2 linked regions of the Exiguobacterium sibiricum 7-3 genome follow. The protein of the gene in region 1 interacts with the protein of each later gene in a pairwise test. Links are inferred from orthologs where the notes say so. Each region holds a gene or a part of one and is shown in the gene's direction. Other genes may lie near its edges. The genes, in order: P402_RS0111665 and recJ.

Evidence for each region.
Region 2: the proteins of P402_RS0111665 (region 1) and recJ interact in binary tests that used the Escherichia coli proteins (3 or more experiments, as listed by UniProt). The link is inferred for Exiguobacterium sibiricum 7-3 from one-to-one orthologs.

Annotation. Positions count from the first base shown.
Region 1 is NZ_KK211190.1:2,038,401-2,055,502, reverse strand. The notes cover bases 6,024-8,924. They hold P402_RS0111665 (DNA topoisomerase III), read left to right. Parts: upstream 6,024-6,365; coding sequence 6,366-8,483; downstream 8,484-8,924. Other genes in these bases: P402_RS0111660 (hypothetical protein), read left to right, coding at 8,483-8,899; P402_RS16525 (DMT family transporter), read right to left, coding at 6,024-6,322. Also shown: P402_RS0111705 (DUF4430 domain-containing protein), read left to right, coding at 1-312; P402_RS0111700 (hypothetical protein), read left to right, coding at 290-988; P402_RS0111695 (ATP-binding cassette domain-containing protein), read left to right, coding at 951-1,916; P402_RS0111690 (ECF transporter S component), read left to right, coding at 1,907-2,473; P402_RS0111685 (hypothetical protein), read left to right, coding at 2,507-2,881; P402_RS0111680 (SDR family NAD(P)-dependent oxidoreductase), read right to left, coding at 2,943-3,755; P402_RS0111675 (MDR family MFS transporter), read left to right, coding at 3,912-5,372; more of P402_RS16525, read right to left, coding at 5,429-6,023; P402_RS0111655 (hypothetical protein), read left to right, coding at 8,969-9,502; P402_RS16520 (HAMP domain-containing sensor histidine kinase), read left to right, coding at 9,735-12,320; P402_RS0111645 (MFS transporter), read right to left, coding at 12,684-13,862; P402_RS0111640 (ABC transporter permease), read right to left, coding at 14,011-15,141; P402_RS0111635 (ABC transporter ATP-binding protein), read right to left, coding at 15,141-15,842; P402_RS0111630 (MFS transporter), read right to left, coding at 15,858-16,454; P402_RS0111625 (FAD-binding oxidoreductase), read right to left, coding at 16,465-17,102.
Region 2 is NZ_KK211190.1:963,345-975,778, forward strand. What follows is about bases 9,289-12,266. They hold recJ (single-stranded-DNA-specific exonuclease RecJ), read left to right. Parts: upstream 9,289-9,611; coding sequence 9,612-11,921; downstream 11,922-12,266. Other genes in these bases: P402_RS0105830 (adenine phosphoribosyltransferase), read left to right, coding at 11,900-12,266. In the rest of the region: P402_RS16270 (L-aspartate oxidase), read left to right, coding at 1-928; nadC (carboxylating nicotinate-nucleotide diphosphorylase), read left to right, coding at 897-1,739; quinolinate synthase NadA, read left to right, coding at 1,729-2,826; Holliday junction branch migration protein RuvA, read left to right, coding at 3,034-3,627; Holliday junction branch migration DNA helicase RuvB, read left to right, coding at 3,632-4,627; tRNA preQ1(34) S-adenosylmethionine ribosyltransferase-isomerase QueA, read left to right, coding at 4,630-5,673; tRNA guanosine(34) transglycosylase Tgt, read left to right, coding at 5,670-6,815; preprotein translocase subunit YajC, read left to right, coding at 6,887-7,177; more of P402_RS0105830, read left to right, coding at 12,267-12,418. UniProt on the Escherichia coli protein: Single-stranded-DNA-specific exonuclease.

The DNA of each region.
Region 1 (17,102 bases):
GTTTCGGTCGTCAATCATGCAAAGAAAAAAACGACGACATTATTCGAAAAAGAGATGTGCTTGAGCAAATCGGAAACGGCGCTCGATGCACTGGAAGAGACAAAACTGCCGGTCGTACAGACCGGTAAGGGTGAAATGGCGTACGTGACGGCCGTTGACGGTATCCGTGAAAAATCAGCCGGAGCAAGCAGCGGCTGGGTATTTGGCGTCAATGACAAACCGGCACAAGTCGGGGCAGGGGCGTACGAACTAAAAGACGGCGACCGTCTGGAATGGCGATTTGAAAAAGATGCAATGGCTTATTTTCAGTAAGGCGGAACGGGAGCGACTTCATCCACTGAATGTCGCTCTTTTTTTAGTGGCGATGTTATCGGTCCCGTTCTTTTTGCACACATATGCCGGCATACTGATTGTTTTGACCGGACATTTCGTATTCTTTACATGGATGCGTCAATGGAACGTTTTGCGCTATCTGACGTTACCTCTGATTTATATCGGAATGATGTATGCCCCTCTGCTCGTCGGTGCTTCCGTTGATCCATACGGGATTTGGTTGACCGGACTGACGGTTGCCTTGTTCGTAACATCAAGTCAATTGACTTTTACATTGGTCCGACTCGATCAGATGGGTCCGTTATTTCGGATTCTACCGCGACTGACGCGCTTAACGGGGATGGTCCTGGCTATCTTGCCATCGTTGCTCCGTACGTGGCCGGAAGTGAAGATGAGCCATGCCAAACAACCGGTGGCAGAAAAGATGGAACGGGTTGCGTTGTATCATCTGTTACCGGTCGAAGCAGTCCCGAGTCCGTTACGTCACTTGACGCGTTCTGATCTGTTGATGGGACTTCTGATTACAGTAATATACATTGCCTTATGGTCTCCTGTTGCGGTCGGGGCCGCGTTAGTGTTACCCGGATTAGTAATGTTCTCAAAAGGAGGAATACGGGATGCCTACCATCATTACCGACGAAGAAGGTTCACTTGAACGTCTGGAACAACTGGCCCATACGGCCGGAGCCGAAGTGATTCATCCGGACCGCCTGTTGCATGGTCGTGTTCGCGATATGTTAGCGACGACCAGTTTATTTGTCGCAGGAGAACTGGCGACATTACTTGGGCTGGAAGCTTTTTTTGACCGAGAGACAAGTGAGTTGTCTTCGGGGGAACAGCAACTGGTTTCGCTCGGGTATACATTGTCTAGCTTACCGGAACGGATTTTCTTGGCGGAACCGTTTTTATTTTTAGATCAAGTCCGTAAAAACCGGTTGATACTGTTGTTTGAGGAAATCGAACGTCGTTTTTCCTGTCACATCACCTATTCCGTGGTACAACAGCATCCACTCAAAAAACAGAGCGGAACGAGAGCGGTCAAAGGAAAGGTCATCGACGAGATGTTACGCATCCGGCACCGTTATCCGTTGCAGGCAAAATACGCCTTGCTGGTCGAACAGATGTCGTTTCGCTTAGGGGAGCGGGTAGCCTTGATTGGAGCCAACGGAAGTGGGAAATCAACCTTGCTACGCCTGTTGCTTGGGGTTGACCGGCCGCTTTACGGAAAGGTCAAACGAACCGGGGAAAAATGTTATGTTCCGGCACATCCTGCCCTGGCACCTGTCTTGGATAAGCCGGGCGCTACTTTTTCCGAACAAAAAAAACAATTGATCGAACGGCTTTCCTGGACGGAAGAAGCCTGTTATTTTGATGAACCGACGGCGGGGTTAACCAATCAGCAACGGTCTGATTTTATTCAAACTATGCTGAATCATCCGGACAAGTTGATTATTCTCGCCACGCACGATCCCGACCTGATTTTTTGTGCGACCCGCATCGTGTATCTTGTCCAAGGGGAAATTGCCTTTGATGGTCCGACATCGATGTTCATCGAGCAAAGCAGGTTGTACGAATGGAGTTGATCGGCGCAGCAGTCCTCCTCATCAGTTTAGTTATTCTCTGTTTCGAAAAACGTCCGATTTCAGAGTCCATGCTTCGGTTCATGGCCCTCATCACGGCAGCGGCGATTGTCGGAAGGCTGATTTTTGCAAGCATTCCGAATGTTCAACCGGCGACCGCACTAGTTCTCCTGGTCGCAGCCTGTGTAGGGCCGGTTTCCGGAACGATTGTCGGAATGCTCGTTGTCGTCTTGACGAGTTTATTTTTAGGAAGTGGTCCTTTTGTGTTATTTCAAATCGTGGCGTACACGGTCATCAGTCTTCTCTGTGTCTTACCGGGTATGCGAACGAGATGGCTTTTAACGATCTATGGACTGGCGGCGGGGTTTTTTTATGGCTGGATCAGCAATTTAGGTTTTTTAATCTTTACCGAGTTTTCGCGAGAAGCGTTTTGGACACTACTCTTGACAGGCGGTCTATTTGATTTATTGCACGGCGTTTCGAATGCTGTCTTCATCTGGTTTTTGTACCCGATTTTTTTGCGGATTTTGCACTCGTTTGATGGAAATCAGGGTACATGATAAGTAATCCCATTTCGATTGGAGTGAAGCGTGATGCTTAGTTCGCCGCTGTCCATAACGTATCTCGTCGGGTTGTTACTTATTGCTGGTTTTGGTCTGCTATTTGGAAGTATCTTATTGTTGAAGGAAACGATTCGTGGACGTTATGCGGGGTTTTATTTACTGGCAGCAGCGATTTTTCCCGGAGCGATGCTGATTACCTCCGTCGAAGGCGGACTGATCGGACATCTCTTTTTTGAGACAGATTTGTTCCTGTCGATTGTTGCCTGGTTGTTAGTCCTGTCGAGCGGTTATCTGGTCATGGTGACGGGGGCTGTCACGCTTCGGTACGTGTACCGGTATACCTCCATTCCGAAAAACGTTCAAAAATGGATGACGGATCATTTTCATCGTCCAAAACCAAATTAAACAAAACAAGACGTCCATCACTTTCCAGTAAGAAAGGATGAACGTCTTTTCTGTGTTCGGATTAGTTGGAAACAGCGAATTCTTCGACCGGTGTCTCTTGTTGTTGCTGATCTGGATTTTGAATGCGTCCAGTAACTTCCGTTAAGAGACGGCGTGGTAACAGTTTAGCGAACGTCACCATAGCGCGGTTACTTGCTCCGGGTACGACAACTCGTTTTCCTTTTAATGCTCCCCGGTATCCGGCAAATGCGACGAGGTGAGACGGCATACTTTTGAATGGTAACGTGATTTGGGCACGATCAAAGAAGTTCGTATCCGTCGGTCCCGGACAAAGACAGGTAACCGTGACACCGGAGCCATCGAGTTCAGATGCGAGTGCTTCGGACAACGACAAGACATACGCTTTAGTGGCATAGTAGACGCTCATATACGGTCCCGGCATGAAGGCGGCAACAGAGGCAACATTCAGGATACGACCGAACCCGCGATCAAGCATGCCCGGCACCAGACGTTTCGTCAGTTCCGTTAAGGCGACGACGTTGACATGAATCGAATTTAAATCTTCTGACGGATCGATTTCCGCGAAACGGCCTGATGTCGCAAAGCCGGCATTGTTGAATAATAAATCAACCGTCAGTTCATGTTCCTCGAGGAAACTGAGAACACGGGAGACGCTGTCTGATTGTGAGAGATCGACTGCGAATGTGTAAGCCTTGATTTGGTAACGTTTTTCAAGGACATGCTTAAGCTCGGTCAGTTTCTTTTCGTTGCGGGCAATCAAGACACAGTCAAATCCATCGCGTGCCGCCAATACGGCTAAGTCAAGACCGATCCCACCGGAAGCACCTGTAATCAAAGCAGTTTTTCGTAACATGTCATACTCCTCCATTCAATTGATGACTCATTCTCTAATCTTTATCATTCCCTATTGTTCCCTTGATTCCTGCTTGATAAGCATCTCCTTTTAGAAGTTCGGTCATTCACTGTATGATAAGAGAATGGTACAAACACAGAAAGCGAGCTGAGTGTCTTGAGGAAAAATGTCACGATTGCCTTATTATTAGCTACATTTTTGGCAGCGATTGAAGGAACGATCGTTGCAACAGCGACACCCGTCATGGCGAGCGAGTTGAATGGTGCTAAACTCGTCAGTTGGATTTTCGCCGGGTTCTTACTGTTCATGGCCGTATCGACACCGATTTATGGAAAGATGGCTGACTTGTACGGAAGAAAACGAGTCCTGTTGTTCGGAATCGGGGTCTTCACGGTCGCATCGCTTGCGTGTGGACTGGCTCAATCGATGGAAACATTGATTCTGTTCCGGGCCGCGCAAGGAATTGGTGCCGGAGCCGTCCTGCCGATTGCGATGACCATCATCGGAGATTTGTATACATACGAGGAACGCGGAAAAATCCAGGGCGTTTTAAGTGCGGTTTGGGGAATCTCCGGTGTCGCCGGTCCGCTAGTCGGCGGTTTTTTGGTCGAGACGTTATCGTGGCGCTATATCTTTTTGTTAAATGTTCCGTTTGCCTTGATCTCCTTTATCATGATCGTCCTGTTCTATAAAGAAAATGTTACCGAAACGTCACGCAAGATTGATTACCGGGGAGCGATTTTATTTGCGACCGGGATGAGTGCCCTGCTGTACGGATTACTCTCCGGGAGTGAGACCGAATCATTTGCCGAACCGCTGATTTTAATCAGTTTTGCGGTCAGTGTGGTCCTGTTGTTTTGGTTTTACCGGGTCGAGAAAAAAGCAGCTGATCCGTTATTGCCACCTGTGGTCATCCGCCATCCGGTCATTCTCGTCATCAATCTGGCCGTCTTCTTTTCTGCCTGGGTACTCGTCTCGATGTCGGCGTACATCCCGATTTTTGCGCAAGGTGTTCTCGGGAAAAGTCCGACCGAAGCCGGCTTCATGCTGATGCCGTTATCCTTGTTTTGGACACTGACTGCGATCGTTGGCGGGCGGACGATTGGCATCGCCTCGCCGCGCTACCGGACGATGACCGGAATGGGATTACTCGTCATCGGGATGACGATTTTAATCGGAATCGGACGGGAATCAAGCGATGTCTTCATTTATTTGGCTGTCTCGTTGATCGGGATCGGTTTCGGATTGGCACAACCGGTCTTCATGGTCGTCTTACAGACATCAGTCGACTGGTCGCTCCGTGGATCGGCGACTGCCGTCAACTCGTTTTTGAGTACGACGGGTCAAACGCTTGGTGTGGCGATATTCGGAACATTGTTTAACGTCTCGATCATCCAGGCATTTTCCGACTCGAAGCTGCTTTCCGGCTACTCGATTGATCCGTTTTTCCAGGCCGGTACGGCAGCCCGTTACGGAGCAGACGTTCAATCGGCCGCGGAACAGGCGCTCGCAAACGGACTGCACCTCGTCTTCATCGGGGGGCTCGTCTGTGCCATCCTTGCCTTTTTCATGACCTTCCGACTGCCGAAAGTCCGTCCGGAAGATCCGACCAATTAAAAAACACCAGTCAGCCACCTTCTGTGAGAAGCGGGTCTGACTGGTGTTCGTTTTTTTTATTCCGCAGTCGTAGCGGCATTTTGTTTGGCGAATTGTTCCCGGATATCCCGTTCGTTGCGCCGGAGGAACAGACCGATTCCGACGAGCAGTAAGGCAGCACCGGTGATTTGAATCCAGGTCAACGACTCTTGGAACAGGAAGTATCCGAAAATCATCCCCCAAACGGCTTCACCGAGAATCGTGATGCTGACGATACTAGCGCTGACACGCGACAAGGCCCAGTTAAATAAGTTGTGACCAAGCAGCGTCGGGAAAACAGCGAGTAAAATATAAATTTTCCAATCAGTTTGGAATGAACCGACTAGATTGACCGACTGAATGAGCGAAAACAGTAACAGAACGACGGAGGACACGGCATAGACACCGAATGAATACGTGTTCGTCGAGACGCTTGTCCGGACATGCTGACCGAGCAGCCAGTAACCGGCGACAAGAATCGTCGCAAGCAAGGCGAGTCCGTCTCCGATCAGCGCTCTTGGACCGACCGCGATGTCACCGTAAGCGACAAGTCCGCCGCCAAGCAACGCGACGCCGACGAAAAAGAGGGCTTTTCTTGACGGATGTTGTTTAAAGAAGACAGCGTTCCCGATCAAAACGAAAATCGGACTCGCGGTTACGAAGAGCGTCGAGCTGGCAACTGTCGTATAATCAAGGGACAGGAACCACAGCCAAAAATGACCGGCTAAGAGAATTCCGCTTAAAATCATATGTCGGATGGTCGTTGAACTGAGACTAAGTAATTCTTTCAGGTGAATCAACGGTAACAGCAACAGTGTCGAAAACAACATTCTGTAAAAAGCAACCGCTTCAATCGGGGTTTCGGCCCATTTAACGAAAATTGCAGATGTCGAGATAAAAAAGAGTGCCATGAATAAAGTGAAATAGGGCATGTTAACCTCCGCGTGTCTGAAGTAAGGAAATGAGGGTGAACCAATGCAATTAATCATTGCGGAAAAACCGAAACAAGCTGAAAAACTGGCAGCGCCGTATCCATCGGTCAAGCGGGACGGCTATATTGAAATCAAACCGTGTGACCGATTTCCGGCCGGGGCAAAGCTTGCTTATGCCGTCGGCCATTTATGTGAACTCCAGGAACCGGCCCATTACGATGCCAAATGGAAACGATGGAACTATGACCATCTTCCGATCATCCCGGAACGGTTCGACTACCGGTTATCCCGGGGAAAAAGCAAAGCGTTCCAAGTCATCAAGAAGTTACTGAACGAACGGACGACGACTTCCATCATTATAGCATCGGATGCCGAGCGAGAGGGAGAGGCAATCGTCCGATTGATTCTCCGATTGGCCAATAACGCGAAACCGATTCAGCGCCTTTGGATTTCCAGTCTGACACCGCAGGCCGTAGATCACGGTTTTGCGAATCTGCTCGATGGCAAAGAAACCGAGAATCTGTTCCATGAGGCGATGAGTCGCGCCTGTGCCGACTGGCTAATCGGGATGAATGCTTCACGGGCTTATACGACGTTGCTCAAGAAAAAAGGTATCGCCGACGTCTTTTCACTGGGACGGGTCCAGACGCCGACGCTATCGTTAATCGTTGAGCGGGAGAAGCAGATCGAGACCTTCCGTCCGGAAACGTTTTTTGAAGTCGAAGCGGACTTTACCCGGTATAAAGGAAAATACATCAATATCAAAAAACAAACGAAGATTACAGAACGGAGCCTCGCGGAAACGATTGTTGCCCGAACTCCAGGAACAGGTGTCGTAGCGGCGGTCGATAAGACGGAACAAGTTGAAAAGCCGCCATTTTGGTTCAGTTTATCGTTGTTGCAAACGGAAGCGAGCCGGCGTTTCGGACTCGGCGCAAAAGAAACACTCGATATTGCGCAAAAACTGTACATCCGGGGTTGGATCAGTTATCCGCGGACTGATTCGTCGTTTGTCTCAAAAGATGAAGCGAGCCAGTTTCCGAAGATTTTAAAACGACTTTTGAAACAGCCGGAGTATACCGAACTGACGGATATCGTGACGAACAACATTACGAACAATAAACGGTACGTCAATTCAGCGAAGGTCAGCGATCATTATGCGATCATCCCGACGGAAGAAGCGGGAGCTGTTGCGAAACTGACAGGACGTGACGCACAAGTCTATGATTTGATCGTCCGTCGTTTCTTAGCGGCGTTTGCTCCGGATGCCCGGTCGGAAAAAACGGAAATCATTACGGAACGAGAACAGGACCGCTTCATCACAAAAGGCAGCCGGTCGCTTGAGTTAGGATTCAAGAAAGTCTTGAAGGTTGAAGCGAAAGAGCAGGAACTGCCGGCACTTGAAATCGGACAACAGGTACCGATTAAAAGCGCGAAGTTACTCGAGAAACAAACGGAACCGCCAAAACGCTACACGGAAGGAACCTTGATTCTCGGGATGAAAACGGCCGGAAAAGTGCTTGAAAATGAACTTCAAGCCATCATGAAGGAAATCGAGGGACTTGGAACAGAAGCAACCCGTGCCGGTATCATCGACGGACTGAAACGCCGGGAATACATTCAAGTGAAGAAAAAAGAACTTCATCCGACGGCGAAAGGACGGATTCTGATTGAAGCCGTCAGCGGAAGTATTCTCGCCTCGCCGGAGATGACTGCGAAATGGGAAAGCCGGCTGGATCAAATCGGGAAGGGTGAGGCTTCAGCGGCTCAGTTCGTCGATCAGGCGAAGAAACTGTCGCAACATTTAGTTCAGGATGCAAAAACACGGGTCGAACAATTAGAAGTCGATCCGACCCAGGTACCGGCAAAACGGGCGCGGGGCGCAACGAACCGGCTGGTTGGCATCTGTCCGGTCTGTCAGGCAGAGTTGCTCGATCGAGGCAAATTTTACGGGTGCAGTGCCTATCAGAAGAACAATTGCGGGTTTACCCTGCCGAAGACGATTCTCGGGGCACGCCTGACGCAAACCGAACTGAAAAAACTGCTTGCGAATGGAAAAACAAAGCCGCTTGATATGAAAAAAAATGGACGGACCTTCCAGGCGATGCTGTATTTGGAACAAAATCAATTGAAATTCGAGTTTGTGAAGGGAGAAGCTTGATGCATTACGATTTGATGGAAAATAAGACCTTTATACCGATGTTCGAACAATTTTTAAAAGAAGGGACCAAACTGACGGTCTGGTTCCCGAATCAAGTGACGGTCGGGCAGGCTGATGCGCTGATTGAAGAAGCGGAAGAATTATTCGGAGTGACGGCAGAAGTCATCGATGATCCCCAATCGTTTGGGAAATCATTATTGTTACCGTATTTGACGGAACGGGAAACCCGGGAAGACGATTTCGTCCGCTATGAGACCGTCATGACGGAAGAAGTGAAGGCCATATTACGGGAAATCACCTTACCGATGATGGCGGACGGTGACTTTGCCGTCCTGTATTCTTATCGGATTGATGCCCCGAACGGTTTTTTGTTTGTTGAAGATTGGTTTAATGCTGAAGTTTCCTTAGAAACTTAACAAAAAACGGAAACCCGCCTTGTTCGTGTTGCGTAAAAGTAACTATTATACGAAACGAGGAGGGTTTTTATGGCGTTATCAGGATTCGCTTCATTGCTTAACGGCAACCGACTGTTGCTGTATATCGAAGGCGACGGCTTTTTTTCCGGGATGCCGGTTTTCATGGTCATCTTTTTTGTTCTGATTATTTCCGTCATTGTCATTTCATTGATTTCAGCAGCCTCAAAAGGAATTTCGACGAGTGGAATCACCACATCACTTCGGCATCATGCGTCACAACTTGTGACACCATCAGAGTCAGGAGCACAAGACTATTTGACATACATGCGTTCCTTGTCAGTGTTTCCGATTGAAAAGACGAATTTGGAACCGGTTCGACTGGCAAAAGGAATTTTGGCGCTGATTCAACAGACGGATGTAATCCAAGGAACAACAAAACAAGACATTGTGGCGCAGTATGCACGGCTTGGTCTGCTTGAAGGTGATCCATTAGCGGACGAACAGCCGGTCCGCCGTCATTCGGGCACACACCATGATCATCATCAAATGCATATGAATCAGCATCACACGGATCATCAAAATTCCAATCATTCGAATTTTTAAATCGTTGCCCACTCCGTTCATCGGAGTGGGTTTTTGGTATGAAACCCATTCACTAGAGTAACAAAACACTGTTTTTCGACATCTGTTTGTAACATACAACCGTTTAGATTAAAGTTAGATGAAAAGTGGTCTTTTTTGAGCATATTTAGTGGAATTCAATAAAAAAGCTTTAAAATAGAGTTTAGAAACAAAAAAATTGTGTATTAAGAACACGATAGAGGGGGATCAATAGATGAAATCATGGCTTAATCGTACGATTGGACGCCAAATTATGTTCGCCTTCTATATGATTATTCTGACACTCGTGCTGACCTCAGCCGGTGTTTACTTTTATACGAAAAATCAAGTGCAGGATTCGCGTCAGGAACTCTTGACGTTGAACGATCATCGAACACGAGCGACGAACTTATATGAATCCTGGCAGAGTCTTCAATATGAAATGCGTGGATTCGTCCTGTTAGGTGATAGGGCGATGCTTGAAGAAATCGAACGGAAAAAAGACGCCATTAATCGCCAGACGACGTGGTTCGAAAAAAATGCGCGTTTTAAAGAAGAAGAACAATATGCAACCGATGCCCGGACACTCTACAGTGCCTATACGGAACGTGTCATGCCAAGTTTAACGAACTATGTTGCCGCTAAAAAAGACGGTGATGTGACGGAACCGTTTCTGCAGATGGCGACGCTCGGAAAAGTGACGCAGGCGCAGCAACTTGATCCGGACCGGAATTTCAACATCCAAACAAAAAGTGCAGCTGATATGAGTTCGAGCATCGTTGATATGGAAACGGTGTTCACGGAGTATCGTAACTCATTGAACAAACAAGAGTTGGCAGCGCAAGATAAGCTTGGAAAACAAGTGAATACGTCGCAAATTCTTGGTTTCATCAATTTAGCAGTCCTGTTACTTATCATTGCCTTACTCGTTCGCCCGTTCGTGTCGAAGTTGACCGGACAATTGCGTCAACTCAACCGGGAAAGCAGTCGTTTGGCAAAAGGGGAAGACGCTACACCGATTCACGTCGTGAACGAGCGAGACGAAATTGGGGAATTGACGACGACCTTTAATCAAATGGCGGCGGCGATTTCCGCACAAAAAATGCAACTCGTCTCAAGCAACGACGAACTGCAAAGTCAGCAAGAAGAATTGGTGGCGCAACAAGAAGAGTTGCAAACACAACAAGAAGAGCTGGAAGAAGCTCTTGATATAACGTTACGCAATGAAACACATTTGCGTTACCGGAACGAATTGACGGAAACCCTCGCGTCACGCGAGACATTAACGGCCTATCCGGCCATCATCGAGAAGTTGATTACGATCACGGATGCCGAGTTAGGGGCAATCGTCTTCCTCGAAGAAGACCGCTATACGGATATCGTCTCTTACGGGATGACCGTCGATCAGGAACGTAAACTCTTGACGTCCTCGATGTCTTTGCTCGAGCGGGCGCGCATGCACAAACGGGCTGTCCGATCGACGAAACAGGTCACGAGTGATCATCCGCTTCCGTATCCATACAGCATGTATGAAACGGTCGTTCCGGTCATGGACCCGGCGACGAACACGATGATTGCGAGCATTTATCTCGTTCGATACCGCGATCAGTTTAATGACGATCAGACGGGAGAGATTTGGTCGTTCTCGCGTCAGTTGGCATTATCACTCCTGCGGATGCGGGTGTTTGATGAAATCGAGCGGGAACGCGAGAAAACGTCGAAACTGTTGCACTCGATCCGTGAAGCCGTCATCTATATCGAAGGTGGAAAAATCTTCGCCAATAAACCGTTGTTGGCGTTGTTCCACCATCCGGCACATGATCAGTTCAACGACGACGGTTTGATGACGCTTGATGTCAAAATCGAAGAGTTGGCCGTTCAAGTCGACCAACATGAAGCGTTTTTGGATTATATGGATCGTGTGTGCAGCCATGAGATACCGACGGAAGGATTGTCATTATCTCTGAATAAAGAAGAACGGTTCGTCCAGGTCTATGCGGAAGGCATCCATTATGGCGGTCGATTCCGCGGGACGATGCTCGTCTTACGTGATGTGACGATTGAGACGGGAATCGATCGGATGAAGTCAGAATTCGTATCGACGGTCTCCCATGAATTGCGGACACCACTCGCTTCCATCTTTGGTTACACGGAATTGATGCTTGCGAAAGATTTGCCGGCGGATCGACAACAACGCTACTTGACGACGATTCATACCGAGACACAACGTCTGACGAGTCTCGTTAATGATTTCCTCGACGTTCAGCGGATGGAATCGAGCCAACAGCAGTATCATTTCAAGGCACTTGACCTTGCAGACTTGATTCAGGAAGTGGCCGAATTCCAAGCCGGTTCTGCGACACATCATCAATTGAGTCTCGATACAGGGGATACACCGTTACGTTGGATTGAGGCAGATGAAGCGAAGATGCGGCAACTGTTTGGAAACCTGATAAACAACGCCATCAAGTATTCACCGGACGGCGGACAGGTTGAGTTAAAACTCGAAGAATTAGATGACCGGTTACGCGTCACGGTTACGGACGAAGGCATCGGCATTCCGCGTCAAGCGTTACCGGAGTTGTTTGGTAAGTTTTATCGGGTCGATAACTCCGACAGCCGGAAAATCGGCGGGACCGGTCTTGGTCTGGCGATTTGTCAAGAAATCGTCCGGGCACATGAAGGATTGATTCATGTGGAATCGACGGAAGGAAAGGGTTCGGTCTTTACAGTCGAACTGCCATTCGTTCAAGCAGATGTATTGCTTGAAGAAATCATTGAGGCACCAACAGCTTCAAACAGTCAGCTTCGTAAACGATAAGTGACGTTCCAAGTGATGATGAGAACACAAAAGACAGTGGGTTCCCCGGAACGCACTGTCTTTTGTTTTGGATTTTGAGTGACCCAAGTGGATTGCAACTCGATTGAAACGGGGCGTACTTTTACCTCGGTCTGACCGGTCTGTTGCTGGGACTTGGAATGATGTTTGTCTTGCGGATAAAGGGTTGATAATACAAATTGGCTTTCAGGATGCTTACTTTTTCCTGTAAAAGTTGCGAGAAGCGAGTGATTCCTGTTGAACAAGATGAGGGTGGCAGACTTATAATCTGCCACCCTCATCTGTGTAGAAATTGACTTTTGAGTCAGCCCCATTTTCATGGATCGTATTCAAAACATGGATCGATCACGAAACGTGGCGTTCCGCGGAGGCGGGGACGGACTGTTGAAGCCGCCGTGCCGACGGAAGCATCAACAGAGCGATGACAGCGGCGATCCAGTACACGATTTCGATGTTCAAGCGGTCCGCAAGCAGACCAAACACTAAACTGCCGAGACAAAAACTCAGTGTATAGACGGTTTGCTGCATGCTGTAAACATAAGGTAACCGGGCGATTGGTGTAGCTTCCTGCAACCGCGTGTTCATGTCAATGGCTCGTAACTGACTGGCTGCGCCTTGCATGATACAGGCAATGATGGCAAAGACGACATGCGGTGCCGAGGCGAAGAGGACCGTTGCACCAATCGATAATACGACACTGCTAATCAACAAGGGTTTCCGCTTCGTGCGACGGAGCATATAGTAACTGCCGCCGATCATACTCAGCAGGTAAAAGGCATTGAGAATTCCCCACCAGCTGCGGGACAGCGCGAGGTGCGTATCGATATAAACAAGAAACAACGCTGAAATCCAGGCAGTGCTTGCAAACGCATCGATGCCGAGCAACGTCGTATTGAGGCGGGCAGCCGGATGTGTGCGGGTATATCGAAAACTCGATTGAAATGTTGGCGATTCGTCCGAATCTTCGACCGGATCAGCCAGCTGACGCACTTGACGATGAAACAACGTTGTCCAAAGGGTCGCTCCGATAAACAAGCCGAAGGAAATCATCAAAACAAGATGCGGAGACCCAACACTGACGAAAATGGCTCCAAGCGGCCACATCACGAGTTGGACGACTTGATTGGTTCCTTGGACCAAACTGTTGGCTTTTTGCAAATCATCGGTGATCCGAGGCAGAAAGGCACTCTCGATGGGACGTGCAAAACCATCGAGGAACGCAATCCAAACGACGCACACGAGAAGAGAAGCAATGGGAAGATCAAGAAAAACGATCACTCCCAGTGTGACGGTTTTAATAAGTTGGCTAAACAACAGCAAGGATGCATGTCGAAAGCGTCGTGCAAGAGAAGCAAAGAAAAATCCGCTCATGGCCATGCCTGCCGTCACGGCAATCGGGAACAGGGCAGCTGTGCTGGCCTGTCCGGTTTCAGCATACAGGGTAGCGATGAGAGCGACGATGTAGAGCGCATCTCCCGCATTTGCTACCCACTGGCTGACCAGTAAAGTTGTAAATCGGTTCATCTATAAAACCTCCACATCGTTCGTATTTAGTTAGTGGGTAGGTAATCTAGATGGATTTACATTGGTCGGCCTCATTTCGCTTTTTTTTTTGATTGTATAAGGAAAAAAATGGATTGTCAATGGAGTCTGGGAAATGAAGTCGATGTTCTTAGACCGGGCGTTGTTTTTTGAGAGCCCGCATATTGAGTGCGACGAACAGGAGGACAAAACCTGCCAATACGACAAGATCGAGCCAAATGTCTTGAAGCCCGTAGCCCCGAGTCATGATATTTTGCAGAGCATGCGCGGCATAAGTCAATGGCATCAACCGATTAATGATTTCGACCCACACGGGAGCATCACCCAAATCAAACAATCCGCTGAAGAAAATCTGAGGCACGATGGCTAACGGAATGAACTGGATCAGTTGAAATTCAGTCCGGGAAAAACTCGACAGCAGTAAACCAAGCGACAAGGCGACACTTGCCGTCAGGAGATTGACGAACAAAAGTAAGAAGTAGTTTCCCTGTTGCGTCACGTCAAGCACGTTGACGATGAATAACTGAATAAGAATCGTCTGGATCGTGACGAATAAAAAGAAACCGACAAAATAACCGAAGACGATACTCGAGCGTTTGAGCGGCGTCGCAAGCGTCCGTTCGAGTGTACCGCTCGACCGCTCCCGTAAAAAGCTGACACCGGCAATGATGAAGACAAATAGGAAGATGAAAAACCCCATCAAGGCAGGGGCGATTTGATCAAATAATTCAGCATCCGGATTGCCGTATAAAAATTGGATGTCGGGTTTGGTAAGAGTGGGTGATGCAGGTTGCGGCGTATCGAATGTTTGATTCGTTAATTGCGTCAATTGTTGTTGCAACTGTTGAACGGTTGCCGTGAGTTTCGTATTGGCTGTGAGTGCTTGTTTTCCTTGAATCGTGATCAAGGTTTCTTGAATGAGTTGGAGCGCTGCGGCGTTTTTTGAAATGTCGCCGCCTTCAATTAAAATTTTCGGCTGATTCTTTTGAAAGGTGATCAAGGCATCAATCTGTCGATCCTTCATGGCAGTGATACCAGCCGCTTTGCTTGAAAAGGTGCGGATGTCTGTTTTGGTTTTCAGTGTATCTTGAAAGGTCACCGGTAAATCGACCGTACCGATTGTCACATCGTCCGAGCTCGAACCGAGAATCGTCGACAGTAAGAACAGAACAAATAAGGGAGCGAGAAACATCATGGCAATCGTCCGTTTATCCCGAAAAATTTGTGAAATCACACGTTCCGCTACTGTCAGAATTTGCATTATACTCGCTCCTTTGGAATGAAAGCTTCATCGATGGAACCAAAACGTTGAATCAAATCATTGGGGGTACCGGCTTCGATTAGACGACCATGTTGGATCAACAATAACCGGTCGCAACGCTCAGCTTCATCCATGACATGTGTCGTGACGAGTACCGTTACACCGGACTGGCGCAGTTGTTCAAACTCATGCCAAAATGTTTTCTTAAGCGCGGGATCAATCCCGACCGTCGGTTCATCGAGCAACAGAAGACTCGGTTCGTGGATCAAGGCGATGGCCAGACTGAGTCGTCTTTTCATTCCACCGGAAAATTGATGGATCGGACGATCGGCATCTTTCTTCAAATCGACGAATTCAAGGACGGTTTCGATGCGCGCTCGAAGACGTGCTTTTTTTAAACCGTATAGTTTTCCGAAATACCGCAGATTTCCGCGCGCCGTTAAGTCTTCATAAAGCGCATCCGACTGTGCCATGTAGCCGATGTTCTCCGCTTGGGCGAGCGAGGGTTGTTTGGTGCCGAGAACCATGATCGTCCCGGTCGTTGGTTGTTGCAGACCAATCAACGACTTGATTAAAGTCGTTTTTCCGGAACCGCTCGGACCAATTAAACCGACAATTTCACCTTGACCAATTGAAAACTGGACATCTCTCAAGACCGTGCGTTTCCCGAACGCTTGGGAGTAATGGGTTACGTCAATCATACGATCACATCCCTTCTACTTCTTTATACCCGCTTCGACACCCGATGATGAATCTTCCGTATGTTTTTTTTCTGAACGTGGACGGTCCCACAGTAAACGCAACGTTACATAAAAATAGACGGCAGAGATGATGTAAAACAGACTGCCAATCGTTAAAAAATCAATCAGATAACCGGCAGCTATGATTCCAAGTGCCGACCATAATGATGTCTTGAAATGATAGCGGCCGATTGTCCGGCCAACCGTCGTCAAGGCAAGTTCCTGCCGGGCAAGGATTGTTTTTTCCGTGTTCTTTTGCAACGCACCAAGTATTCCCATGATGATTTGAATCAGGTAGACGTGGCTAATGGACGTCACAATCGGTACGTACAATAAAACCAGTGCCATGCCAAACGTGTGGGTGACAAGCAATGAGCGGTCGCCGAACCGGTCACTCAGACGACCGATTCCGAGGTAAGCGAACGCTGAAGTCAGCGTGAAGAGACCGTAGGCAAGACCGAACTGGGCATAGGAATCTCCAATTTGCCGGACAAGCAATAAATAAAACGGAAAAATGATACTGCTGCTCATTAAAATCATGCTTTGAATACGAACAAAAAGTGAATAGTTCATCATCGTCTCCTTACTTAAAATAGTCGAGATAAAATTGGTTCATGAAAAGGCCATCGGGATCCTGCTGTTGTTTGGCTTCTTTAAAAGTAGCAGCATTCGGATAGGCGTCATGGAACTGCTTGCGTGTTGCGAACGGATAGTACGGCAGGTAGTAACTGCCCTGATGTGCGAGTGTCGCATCAATCAACTTTTGGACAATCCGTTTCGTTTCGTTGATCGATATCGGATCCGTTTCCGTATTGATCAGCCAGACGAGGGCAAACATATCCTGTTTCGCATAGGACAAGGCAGCTGTTTCATCCTGCTCGACATACCGGATCGTGATATTCAAGACATTCAGTTCCTCGGCTGTCAAAATCGACCGCAATTGATCGATGTAGGAAACAAACGAATCAACCGGCACGAAGTATTCCTGGAGTAATTCGGTTCGACCGGGACTCGTATATTCCATAAACGCACTGTCGGAACGCATGACATTGTTACGGGATTCGAACGTTCCGCTCTGCTTCAGGAAATACGATTTTTGAAATGACCAGAGCTGATTTTTTCCGAAGTCGCTGTACCGGGAGATGCCGAGTAATGCTTTCGGCAAAGCAATGATGGTTTCTTGTTTGAGCGGTTCCTCTTCAATCGGAGTTGTCCGCTCTG
Region 2 (12,434 bases), 1.1 Mb from region 1 along the record:
GGGATATCGGGGTCAAAAGCCGGTCGTCTTTTCAGCCCGGGCTGTCATCCTGGCGACAGGCGGAATCGGCGGATTGTTCACGGCCTCGACGAATGAACCAAACCTGACAGGTGACGGTCTGGCACTCGCTGCTCAAGTCGGAGCCCGTTTGTCGGATTTAGGTTACATCCAGCATCATCCGACAGTACTGTTGCACGACGGTGTCAGTCAGGGCTTGATCACAGAAGCATTACGGGGAGCGGGTGCTTTTTTGATGACAGCAGACGGTCGTCGTGTGATGGCGGATCATCCGCAAGGGGACTTGGCTGCCCGGGATGAAGTCGCAACGAGAATTACGACGGTACGTGAACGGGAACCCGTTTATCTTAATACGACTTTTGTCGAACAAATTCAAACACGCTTTCCGACGTTTGTTAAAAAATGTGAAACATTGAACATATCACCTGATGTCGTCGAAGTGACGACCGGTGTTCACTTTTTAATGGGCGGGATTAAAACGGATCGTCTCGGACGGACGACTGTTCCGGGACTGTATGCAGTTGGAGAGACGGCATCAACGGGATTGCATGGGAAAAATCGATTGGCCTCCAACTCACTCCTTGAATGTTTCGTGATGGGCAAAGAATTGGCATTACGGCTTCAGTTGCCAACACGTCAGCCGTTACCTGAAGTAGACATCACACAAGAGGGAGAGCAGCGGCCGCTCGATTCATCTTGGACAGAAGCGTTAAGCGTTAAGCTTGATGAAATCATACTGAAACAAACACTGGAAACCTTCAAAAATCAACCGGATGAACAAGGATCCGGACGGGACGCTGAACTGAGGCGCCTGCATCTGATGACGGCTAAGCTGTTACTTGAAGGAGCAATTCAACGACTAAAAGGAGAACAACCACATGAACAGATGGTACCTACGACGACAGCTTGAAGATTTTTTAGTGGAGGATATCGGTCATCAGGATGTGACGAGTGAAGTTTGTCTGACTGGCGCTGAACACGGAACCGGTCAATTCATGGCAAAAGAGTCCGGTATTTTTTGCGGCGAAGCTGTATTGGTCGAATTAGCGCGACTGCTCGAGGTCGAACACGAAACAATCGTCCGGGATGGACAACCAATTTCCCGCGGACAAGTGGTCGCAAAATGGTCCGGCCGCCTACAAGCGATTTTGACGGGAGAGCGCGTCGCTTTAAATCTCATTCAACGAACGTCAGGAATTGCGACATTGACGCACCAGGCCGTTAGTCTCGTCAGTGGGAAAGTCCGGATTGCTGATACCCGAAAAACAACACCGGGACTAAGGATGCTGGAAAAACATGCGGTTCGAGTCGGAGGCGGATTTAATCACCGCGGTCGACTCGATGATGCCGTCATGATTAAAGATAACCACATTACCGTCGCCGGTTCGATTACAGCGGCAGTCAATCGAGCGAAGGCGCAAGTCGGTCATACGACACCGATTGAGGTGGAAGTCGAGACCGGTGAAGAGGTAAAGGAAGCGGTCGCAGCCGGTGTCGACATCATCATGCTTGATAACCGGACACCGGAAGAAATCAAGCTGTTCCGGTCATGGATCCCTCAATCGATTACGGTTGAATTGTCGGGTGGCATCACGCTTGATACGTTACCGGCATATTGTGAATGCGGGGCAGATTATATCTCGCTTGGTGCATTGACCCATTCGGCACCAGCGTTAGACATCAGTATGAAAATTGCGGGAGGAAAAAAAGATGAGTCTTAATTTATTTACAGAGCAGGGGATTCCAAGAACATATTTAGAAAAAACAGATGCAGAATTAGTGTCAATCATCGAAGGTGTCAAACAGCGGATGGGGCCGCGGTTATTTTTACCGGCGCATCATTATCAAAAAGATGAGGTTGTTCAGTTTGCCGATGCAACAGGAGATTCGCTCCAACTCGCCCAATTGGCGAAACAGATGACCGATGCGGACTATACCGTTTTTTGTGGTGTCCACTTCATGGCGGAGACAGCAGATATGCTGACGGATCAAAATCATACGGTCGTCTTACCGGATATGCGGGCCGGCTGTTCAATGGCTGATATGGCGAACGGCTTTCAGACGGAACGGGCATATGACGTGTTGACGAACCGGCTGGGACGATCGATTCTCCCGTTGACGTATGTCAATTCAACGGCTGAAATCAAAGCGTTTGTCGGTCGTCACGGTGGAGCGACCGTCACGTCATCAAATGCTGTTCAAATGGTCGAGTGGGCACTTGCAGAGCGCGAGATTCTCTTTTTCCTGCCCGATCAGCATCTCGGGCGAAATACGGCACATGCCTTGGGGATTCCGCTCGAACAGATGGCTGTCTGGGATCCGATTGCGGATCAGTTGGTGTTTGACGGAGCGGATGAGGACATCCGGGTCGTATTATGGAAGGGACACTGCTCCGTTCATGAGAAGTTCACGGTCGGACAGATTGAGCAGTTCCGTCAAGCAGATCCCGAACGGAAAATCCTCGTTCATCCGGAGTGTTCCTTTGAAGTCGTCGCAGCGTCAGATTTGAATGGTTCGACAGCGTATATCATTGATCAAATCAGACAGGCGGAACCGGGAACGAAATGGGCAATCGGAACAGAAATGAACTTAGTCCAACGACTGGCGAAAGATTATCCGGAACTCGACATCGTGTCCTTGAATCCATTCATGTGTCCGTGTCTGACGATGAACCGGATTGATTTATCACATCTCGCCTGGTCACTGGAACAAATTGAATCCGGTCAGCCGGTCAATGTCATCACCGTCGATCCGGAAACGACCCGGTATGCGGTCCTCGCGCTCGAACGGATGCTGGAACGTTCATAAAGGTAAAGTTGAATCAAATAATAGATACACAACGAAACAGGGCGACGGAATGCGACATCCGTTGCCCTGTTTCGTTTTTTTGAGGGAAGGAGAGTTCTTAAATTTCCACCATGACCGTCTTGGATATGAAGAATTACGTTTTGAAGAGCCTCCTCGTTATATGCTACAATAACACGAGAGTTTGTTAATGGATGGGAGCGTTCTAAAGTGATAGAATTCGTACGCGGCGAAGTCGCTTATGTCTGTGCGGAATTCGTGACGATCGAGGTCGGGGGGATTGGCTACAAAATCGTAGCACCGAACCCGTTTTTTTATCGGACCGGAGACGAACAGGTTATCGTATATACGTATCATTATGTCAGAGAAGACCAGGAAGTCTTGTTCGGATTCCGTTCAAGACGTGAACGGGCGCTGTTTACGAAATTGCTTGGCGTAACAGGGATTGGTCCTAAAGGATCACTTGCCATCGTGGCGTCAGGAGATGTCGATGCGCTTGTTGAAGCAATCGAGCAGGAGAAGGAAAGTTATTTGATTAAATTCCCGGGTGTCGGTAAAAAGACAGCGAAGCAGATGACGCTTGATTTAAAAGGCAAGTTGGCTGAACTCGCACCGGATTATATTCCGAGCGAAGGGTTATTTGCCCAAGGAAATGCGGAATTGAATGAAGCATGTGAAGCCTTGACGGCACTTGGTTACAGCGACCGGGAAGTCGAGAAAGTCAAAAAAGCACTTCAAGGTGAAGTGTTGTCGACGGATCAATACGTGAAGCGGGCGTTGCAGTTGTTATTGAATGTGAGGTGAGAACGTGGAAGAACGGATTTTGTCAGAATCCGCACATGCGGAAGATCAAGAAGAGTGGAGTTTACGTCCTCAGACACTGGAACAATACATTGGTCAGGAAAAGGCGAAAGGCAACTTGAGCGTCTTTATTCAAGCGGCAAAAATCCGTCAAGAAACACTGGATCATGTGCTTTTATACGGTCCGCCCGGTCTTGGTAAGACGACACTTGCGACGATCATTGCCAACGAGATGGGCGTCGGCATCAAGACGACAGCCGGCCCGGCGATTGAACGGCCGGGGGATCTCGCGGCAATTTTGTCTTCGCTCGAACCGGGAGACGTCTTGTTCATTGACGAAATTCACCGGTTGAGCCGATCGATTGAGGAGATTCTTTATCCGGCGATGGAAGACTATTGTCTTGATATCGTCATCGGTCAAGGTGAACTGGCGCGTAGCGTACGGATTGATTTGCCACCGTTTACGCTAGTCGGTGCCACGACACGGGCAGGTATGTTGTCGGCACCTCTCCGTGACCGCTTTGGTGTGACGCTGAAACTGGAGTACTATACGATGCCGGAACTGTCGGCGATTGTCACACGGACATCCCGTTTGTTTGGCTTTGAAGCAGACCGGATGGCAGCAGAAGCGATTGCGCTTCGTTCCCGCGGGACACCACGGGTTGCCAACCGGTTGTTACGACGTGTCCGTGATTTTGCACAAGTCGCGCATCAGACCGCAATCGACGCGACACTTGCGACGAGTGCCCTCGATCGTTTACATGTCGATGCGCTTGGACTGGATGATGTCGATCACCGTCTGTTACGTTCGCTTGCCGAACGTTTTGCCGGTGGACCGGTGGGTCTCGAGACGATTGCGGCGACGATCGGCGAAGATGCTCAGACGATTGAAGACGTCTATGAACCTTATCTGCTTCAACAAGGTTTTTTACAACGGACACCACGAGGTCGTGTCTTGACGCCGTTTGCGCGGCAACATTTAGGATTGAAAGAAGGAAACTAAAGATGGATGTAAATTTATTTGATTTTCATTTACCGGAAGAACAGATTGCCCAAGTGCCATTGCTCGATCGGACAAGTTCGAAATTGATGGTCGTCAATCGGGAAACAGGCGCCCTTCGTCATAAAAAGTTTCATGATATCGTCTCGTATTTTAATGCGGGGGATACGCTCGTCATCAATGACACGAAGGTTTTACCGGCACGTCTGTTTGGTGTCAAAGAAGAGACCGGCGGTAAGATTGAACTGTTGTTGCTCAAACAGACAAGCGAAGATGTCTGGGAAACGCTCGCTAAACCGGCGAAACGCGTTAAACCGGGAACTGTGATGTCATTTGGTGACGGGTTACTCCGCGCGGAATGTGTCGAAGCACTCGACGATGGCGGACGGATTTTGAAGTTCTCGTACACCGGGATTTTTTATGAAGTACTCGATCAACTCGGGACGATGCCATTACCGCCTTATATCCACGAGCAACTCGAGGATCAGGACCGTTACCAGACCGTCTACGCCCGGGAACGGGGAAGCGCGGCAGCTCCGACGGCAGGTCTGCATTTTACACCGGAACTGTTGCAAGCATTGACGGATAAAGGTGTTCAGCTTGCACCGTTGACGTTACACGTCGGACTCGGGACATTCCGTCCGGTCTCCGTTGATGACGTAGACAGCCACAAAATGCATAGTGAGTACTACGAATTACCGGAGTCCTCTGCGAAGATTTTGCGTGAGACGCGTAAAAACGGCGGACGGATCATTGCCGTCGGAACAACTTCGACACGGACGCTTGAGACCGTCATCCGGGATCACGGTGATTTCGTCGAAGCATCCGGTTGGACAGATATCTTTATCTACCCGGGTCAGGAAATCAAAGGAATCGACGGCTTGATCACGAACTTCCACTTGCCGAAGTCGACCTTGATCATGCTCGTATCCGCTTTATCAACCCGTGAACATATCTTACATGCCTATGAAGAAGCTGTTGCGCAAAATTACCGATTCTTTAGTTTCGGAGACGCAATGTTCTTAACGAGAGAGGAATTAAACCGATGACAAAACATGCAGTAACGTACGAACATATTAAAACGTGTAAACAATCTGGTGCGCGGTTAGGAATCGTCCATACGCCGCACGGCAGCTTCGAGACACCTGTTTTCATGCCGGTCGGCACACAAGCGACCGTTAAGACGATGGCACCAGAACAGATTAAAGACATGAATGCGAACATCATTTTGTCCAATACCTATCATCTGTGGGTCCGTCCGGGCCATGATGTCATTAAAGAAGCCGGCGGTCTGCATAAATTCATGAACTGGGACGGCGCGATCTTAACCGATTCTGGCGGATTCCAAGTCTTTTCACTCGCTGATTTGCGTAATATCACAGAAGAAGGCGTCAATTTCCGGAACCACTTGAACGGGGATAAACTATTCCTGTCACCGGAAAAAGCGATGGAAATTCAAAATGCCCTTGGATCTGATATCATGATGGCGTTTGATGAGTGTCCACCGTTCCCGGCTTCTCATGAATATATGAAGGCTTCGGTCGAGCGGACAAGCCGCTGGGCGGAACGTTGCCTCGAGGCGCATGAACGGCCGCAGGATCAAGCATTGTTCGGTATCATTCAAGGCGGCGAGTACGAAGATTTACGTCGCCAAAGTGCGCGTGATCTCGCATCACTTGATTTCCCGGGTTACGCGGTCGGCGGTCTGTCAGTCGGAGAACCGAAAGATGTCATGTATCGTGCCCTTGATTTTACGACACCGCTCATGCCGGAAGACAAGCCCCGTTATTTGATGGGCGTCGGTTCACCGGATGCCTTGATTGAAGGTGCGATTCGCGGAATCGACATGTTTGACTGTGTTCTGCCGACGCGGATTGCGCGAAACGGTACGTTGATGACATCAAGTGGACGTCTCGTCGTCCGGAATGCCAAATATGCCCGTGATTTCCGTCCACTTGATGAGAAATGTGATTGCTATGCATGTAAGAATTACTCGCGTGCTTATATCCATCACTTGATCCGGGCGCAGGAAACATTTGGTCTTCACCTCTGTTCGACACACAATCTTCACTTCCTCGTCAAGTTGATGGAAGGCGTCCGTCAGGCGATTCGTGAAGATCGTTTGCTTGATTTCAAAGACGAATTCTTCGAAGAATACGGCTATAATTTGCCGAACGCAAAGAATTTCTGATAAATGGTCTGACAATTCCATTCTTTTTACGGTATAATGAACGTGATTTGAATGAAAAGGAGCTGACTCAGATGCAACAACTATTGACTTTCCTCCCGATGATCTTGATCTTCGTGGTGTTTTATTTCTTGTTGATTCGTCCACAGAACAAACGCCAGAAGCAAGTGCGTGAGATGCAAACCCAGTTATCACGCGGTGACTCGATCGTAACGATCGGTGGCCTTCATGGGGTCGTACAAAAAGTAGATGAGACAACCGTCACATTGAAGTCGGGTAACGCGCAATTGACGTTCAACCGTAGTGCGGTCGCAGAAGTTACGAAAAAAACTACGACTGTCATGGACGACGAAATCGTCGAATAAGGCTCAAAAAAGACGCTTTCCGAATTCGGAAGCGTCTTTTCTGTTTATATATGAGAAAAACGATTGCTAAGATTACCAATTCTTATGTAAGCTAGGATAGGATAAGAAAGTTGTCTGAAAATATACTGGGTTTGAGAGAAAGGACAATGTAGCATGATTAAGAAGGGAAAACTGGCCACGTTCTTCATCATCGTTGCCGCGCTGCTCGTTTTGATTGGCACGACATCGAATTGGCTCTTAAAAGACACAAAACTCGGTCTGGACTTAAAAGGCGGATTTGAAGTCTTGTATGAAGTACAACCACTGAAAGAAGGCGACGTCATCGATGCCAATGCGATGAGCGCGACGCTGACGGCAATCGAAAACCGGGTGAACGTACTTGGTGTTTCGGAACCGGACATCCGCATTGAAGGAGACAACCGGATTCGTGTCCAACTGGCTGGCGTCAAAAATCAGAGTGAAGCCCGTCAGATTTTATCTTCGACGGCCGAACTGTCATTCCGAGACATCAACGACAAGGTGTTACTTGATGGATCAGATTTAAAGGCAAAAGGAGCGAAAGTCGGATACGATCCGCAAACGAACGCACCGCTCGTCGAACTGACGATGAAATCAAAAGAAAAATTTTATGAAGTGACACAACAAGTGTCTAAAATGCAACCTCCTGCAAATCGTCTTGTCATCTGGCTCGACTATGAAAAAGGGGATACGTACGAAAAAGAGATTCAAAAAGAAAATTCGAAAATCGTCTCCGATGCTTCGGTCCAACAGCCGATCAACTCGGATAAAGCCATCATCTCTGGTGGTGACATCACAGCAGAATACGGGAAGCAATTATCGTCGATCCTGAATGCCGGAGCATTACCGGTCAAACTGGATGAAATCTATTCGACGTCTGTCTCGGCCGCGTTTGGTCAAGATGCCCTCGATCAGACTTTGTTTGCTTCAATGATCGGTGTTGCAGCCGTCTTCCTCTTCATGTTGCTGTTTTACCGGGTATCTGGTTTAGTGTCGATCATTACATTGTTGTTCTACATCTATCTCGTCATGATCTTCTTTAACGGAATTAATGCAGTCTTAACGTTGCCGGGTATCGCCGCTCTTGTACTTGGTGTAGGGATGGCAGTTGATGCGAACATCATCACGGCAGAACGGATTAAAGATGAACTCCGAAGTGGGAAATCCGTCTTGTCCGCTTTTAAAGCCGGTAACCGCCGCTCATTTGGTACGATTCTTGATGCCAACTTGACGACGTTGATTTCAGCAGGCGTGTTGTATTACTTCGGAACAAGTACCGTCAAAGGATTTGCCATCATGCTGATGGTCTCGATTGCCGTTACGTTCATCACGAATGTTTTTATCTCACGTTACTTGATGCAACTTCTCGTCAGCAGCCGCTGGTTTGATAAGAAAAAAACCTGGTTTGGCGTAAAGGAGGATGAAATTCGTGAACTTTAATCCAACGAAATTTGATTATGTCAAACATCGGAAAGTTTATTTTGCAATCACGATTGCGCTTTTAGTGATTTCGATTTTATTGTTGGCTTTCCGCGGATTGAACCTTGGAATCGACTTTACAGAAGGAACACGCGTTGAAATTTCTTCAACGAACACGATTAAGGAATCAGAGGTCCGTTCTGTTATTGAAGAGGCTGGAATTGATGCGGCTGAAATCAACGGCGTTCAATTTGCGCAAGGCGGAAAGCTCGCGAACGTGACGTTCGTCGGAGAATTCAGCCAGGAACAAATCTCGAAAATGAAACAAACGATTGAAGCGAAGTATAAGAAAGAACCAAGTATTTCGACGGTATCGGCGCAAGTCGGTCAGGAAATTGCCCGTAACGCGATTTATGCTGTCTTGCTAGCTTCACTCGGAATCGTCATTTACGTCTCGTTCCGATTCCAACCGCTTTACGGAATCGCGACAGTACTTGCTTTACTCCATGATGCGTTGATGATCATCGCCTTCTTCTCGTTGTTCCAGATTGAAGTTAATCTGTACTTCATCGCAGCGATTTTGACCATCATCGGTTATTCCGTCAACGATACGATCGTAACATTCGACCGGATTCGGGAAAACTTGGGTCTTGCTGAAAAAGGTGGCCGTCAAGTGACATTCAGTGAATTGTCGCATATCGTCAATGAATCGATTCAACAGACAATCATTCGTTCGATCAACACGGTCGTCACAGTCATCATGACGGCAGCGGCACTATACATCTTTGGTAGTGAAGCCATCCGTGGATTCAGTCTTGCCTTGCTTGTTGGTCTATTCATGGGCATGTATTCTTCGATCTTCATCGCAGCTCAACTGTGGCTCGTCATGAAAGGTCGAACTTTAAAATCAACTAAACAAGCCTCATGACCTGACCCGTGTTAGCTATCGCTAACGCGGGTTTTGTTTTATAATGATGAAGTTGATTGGAGGGATTAGATGTATCATTCAAAGAAAACATGGATCGATAAGGAAGTCGATTCCGTTAAAATAGACGAATTAGCCGGCCAGGTGGACGTTTCCCGGCAAGTCGCACACTTGCTCGTTCAGCGTGGCTTTGAGACAGCAGATCAAGCCAAAGCATTTTTGGAAACCGATCAAATGGCGTTTCATGATCCGTTTTTGTTCCAGGACATGAACAAAGTGATTACCCGGATCCAGCAAGCAGCCGACGAAGGTGAAATGATTTTGATTTACGGAGACTATGATGTCGACGGCGTCAGTTCCGCTGCGATTTTATGGCATGCGTTGATTGAAATCGGTGCGATGGCGGAATGCTACATTCCGAATCGTTTTACAGAAGGTTACGGACCGAACGAGGCAGCGTTCCGCTGGGCAGCGGAAGAGGGCTTTGGTCTCGTCATCACGGTCGACTGTGGAATTTCCGGTATCGAGGAAGCGGCCGTCTTAAAAGAACTGGGAGTCGACTTAATCATTACCGATCACCATGAAGCAAAAGACGTCTTGCCGGACGCTTTCGCGATGATTCATCCGGGTGTTGATTCCAATTACCCGTATTCGAAGCTTGCCGGTGCCGGTGTTGCCTTTAAGGTCGCCCATGCGTTACTGGGACGTGTGCCGGAAGAATTGCTTGATTTGGCTGTACTCGGAACGATTGCCGACTTAGTCCCGCTCGTCGGTGAAAACCGTTTGCTTGCAGCGAAAGGGATTGAAGCGCTAAATGCCAGTGAACGACCGGGCATCCTGGCGTTACGGAAAGTCTGCAGTCTCGTCGAAGACGAGTTGACGGAAGAGTCGGTCGGATTTGCCTTTGGTCCCCGGATCAATGCGGCAGGGCGACTCGACTCAGCGATGCCAGCACTTGAGATGCTACTCGCGGAAACGATTGAAGAAGCCAGTCTGCTTGCAGAACAACTCGACCAACAAAATAAGCAACGGCAGGATATCGTCAAGAAAATTGCCGAAGAAGCGACTGATCTCGTAGAACAGCATTATTTATCGGACCGAGTCTTAGTTGTCGACTCAAATCAATGGAATCCCGGCGTCGTCGGAATTGTGGCGTCCCGGCTCGTTGAAAAATATCATCGACCGGTCATTCTATTGTGTCATGACGCAGAAAAAGGCACCGCCAAAGGATCGGGGCGCTCGATTGCAGCGTTTGACCTCTTTGCTGAGTTAAATCAGTCGGCTGATATCTTACCGCACTTCGGAGGACATCCGGCGGCTGCCGGGATGACATTGTCATCCGAAAACGTTAAGGTCCTACGGGAACGATTGAATGCCCAAGCGGCAAGTTTACCGGAGGAAGCGTTCATCGCGACGACGGAAATTGATTTACGCTTAAATGTCTCGGATGTGTCGATCGGCTTGATCGAAGAGATGGGACGGCTGGCCCCGTTCGGTATGGGGAATCCGTCGCCGCGAGTTGTCGTCGAAGGCGCAAACATTCGTGACTTGAAACGGATTGGTCGTGATTTGACGCACTTGAAGGTTCTTGTGACCGACGGGAAGACCGAACTGGATGGAATCGGATTTGGGTTCGGAGACGCAGTCGATGAAGTATCGTCACTCGCAGAAGTTTCATTGATGGGAAGTCTGAACATCAATGAATGGAACGGATTCCGTAAACCGCAACTGATGATTCAGGATTTGGCGGTCGTTGATTATCAACTGTTTGATTATCGTGGTGGTAAAAAACCGCTGACAGATGTGTTTGAACTTCCGCATGATACGACGACGTTTGTTGCGTTTTCTGAAGAAACAAAGTCCAAATATGCCGAGCGTCCGCTGAACGGAGAAGCGAAGGCAAATGTTGTCTTTTTGGATATACCGGAAGAAGAAGCGGCTTTCTTGCCGTATTTAAAAGATTCCGAACGAATTTATTGTGCGTTTAAAGACGAAGGGTATTATTTCGAGACGATTCCGTCCCGGGAAGAGTTTAAACATTATTTCAATTACTTTGCGAAATGTCCCCGTGACGAGCTTCGAATTGGGCTCGTTCGTTTGTCGAAATCCCGAAAATGGTCGAAACGTTCGATTAACTTTATGCATTCAGTGTTTTCGGAACTGGATTTTCTTGTTACAATGGAGGACGGGCTGCCGGGTGTGAACCCGAACGCTGAAAAACGAGACTTGACGGAAGCTGCGACGTACAAGCGTCATGAGGAACGTCAACGTCTTGAGCAACAATACATTTATTCGTCACTCGCTCAGTTGAAAGAGCGTTTTGATACTTTGGTAGAAGCGGCGAAGCAGGAGGAAATGACATGGAGTTCAAACAGCATATAAAAGAGGTCGAAAACTGGCCGAAAGAAGGAATCAGCTTTAAAGATATTACATCCCTGATGCAAAACGGTCCTGCTTATAAGCAGTCGGTCGATGCCTTGATCGATTATGCCCGTAAACAAGGCGCAGATGTTATCGCCGGACCGGAAGCACGCGGATTTGTCGTCGGATGCCCAGCCGCATACGCGATGGAAATCGGATTCGTACCTGTCCGTAAAGAAGGGAAATTACCACGTGAGACGGTCCGTGTCGAGTATGGTCTTGAGTACGGAAAAGACGTCTTGACGATGCACCACGATGCGATCCAACCAGGACAACGCGTCGTCATTCTCGATGACCTACTGGCAACAGGCGGAACAATCGAAGCGACAATCAAAATGATCGAGCAACTTGGCGGAACGGTTGCCGGAATCGGATTCTTGATTGAACTTGATGGCTTGGGTGGACGTGAAAAATTAGAAGGATACGACATTCTATCCTTAATTCGTTACGCAGATTAATGAATCGCAAGTACCT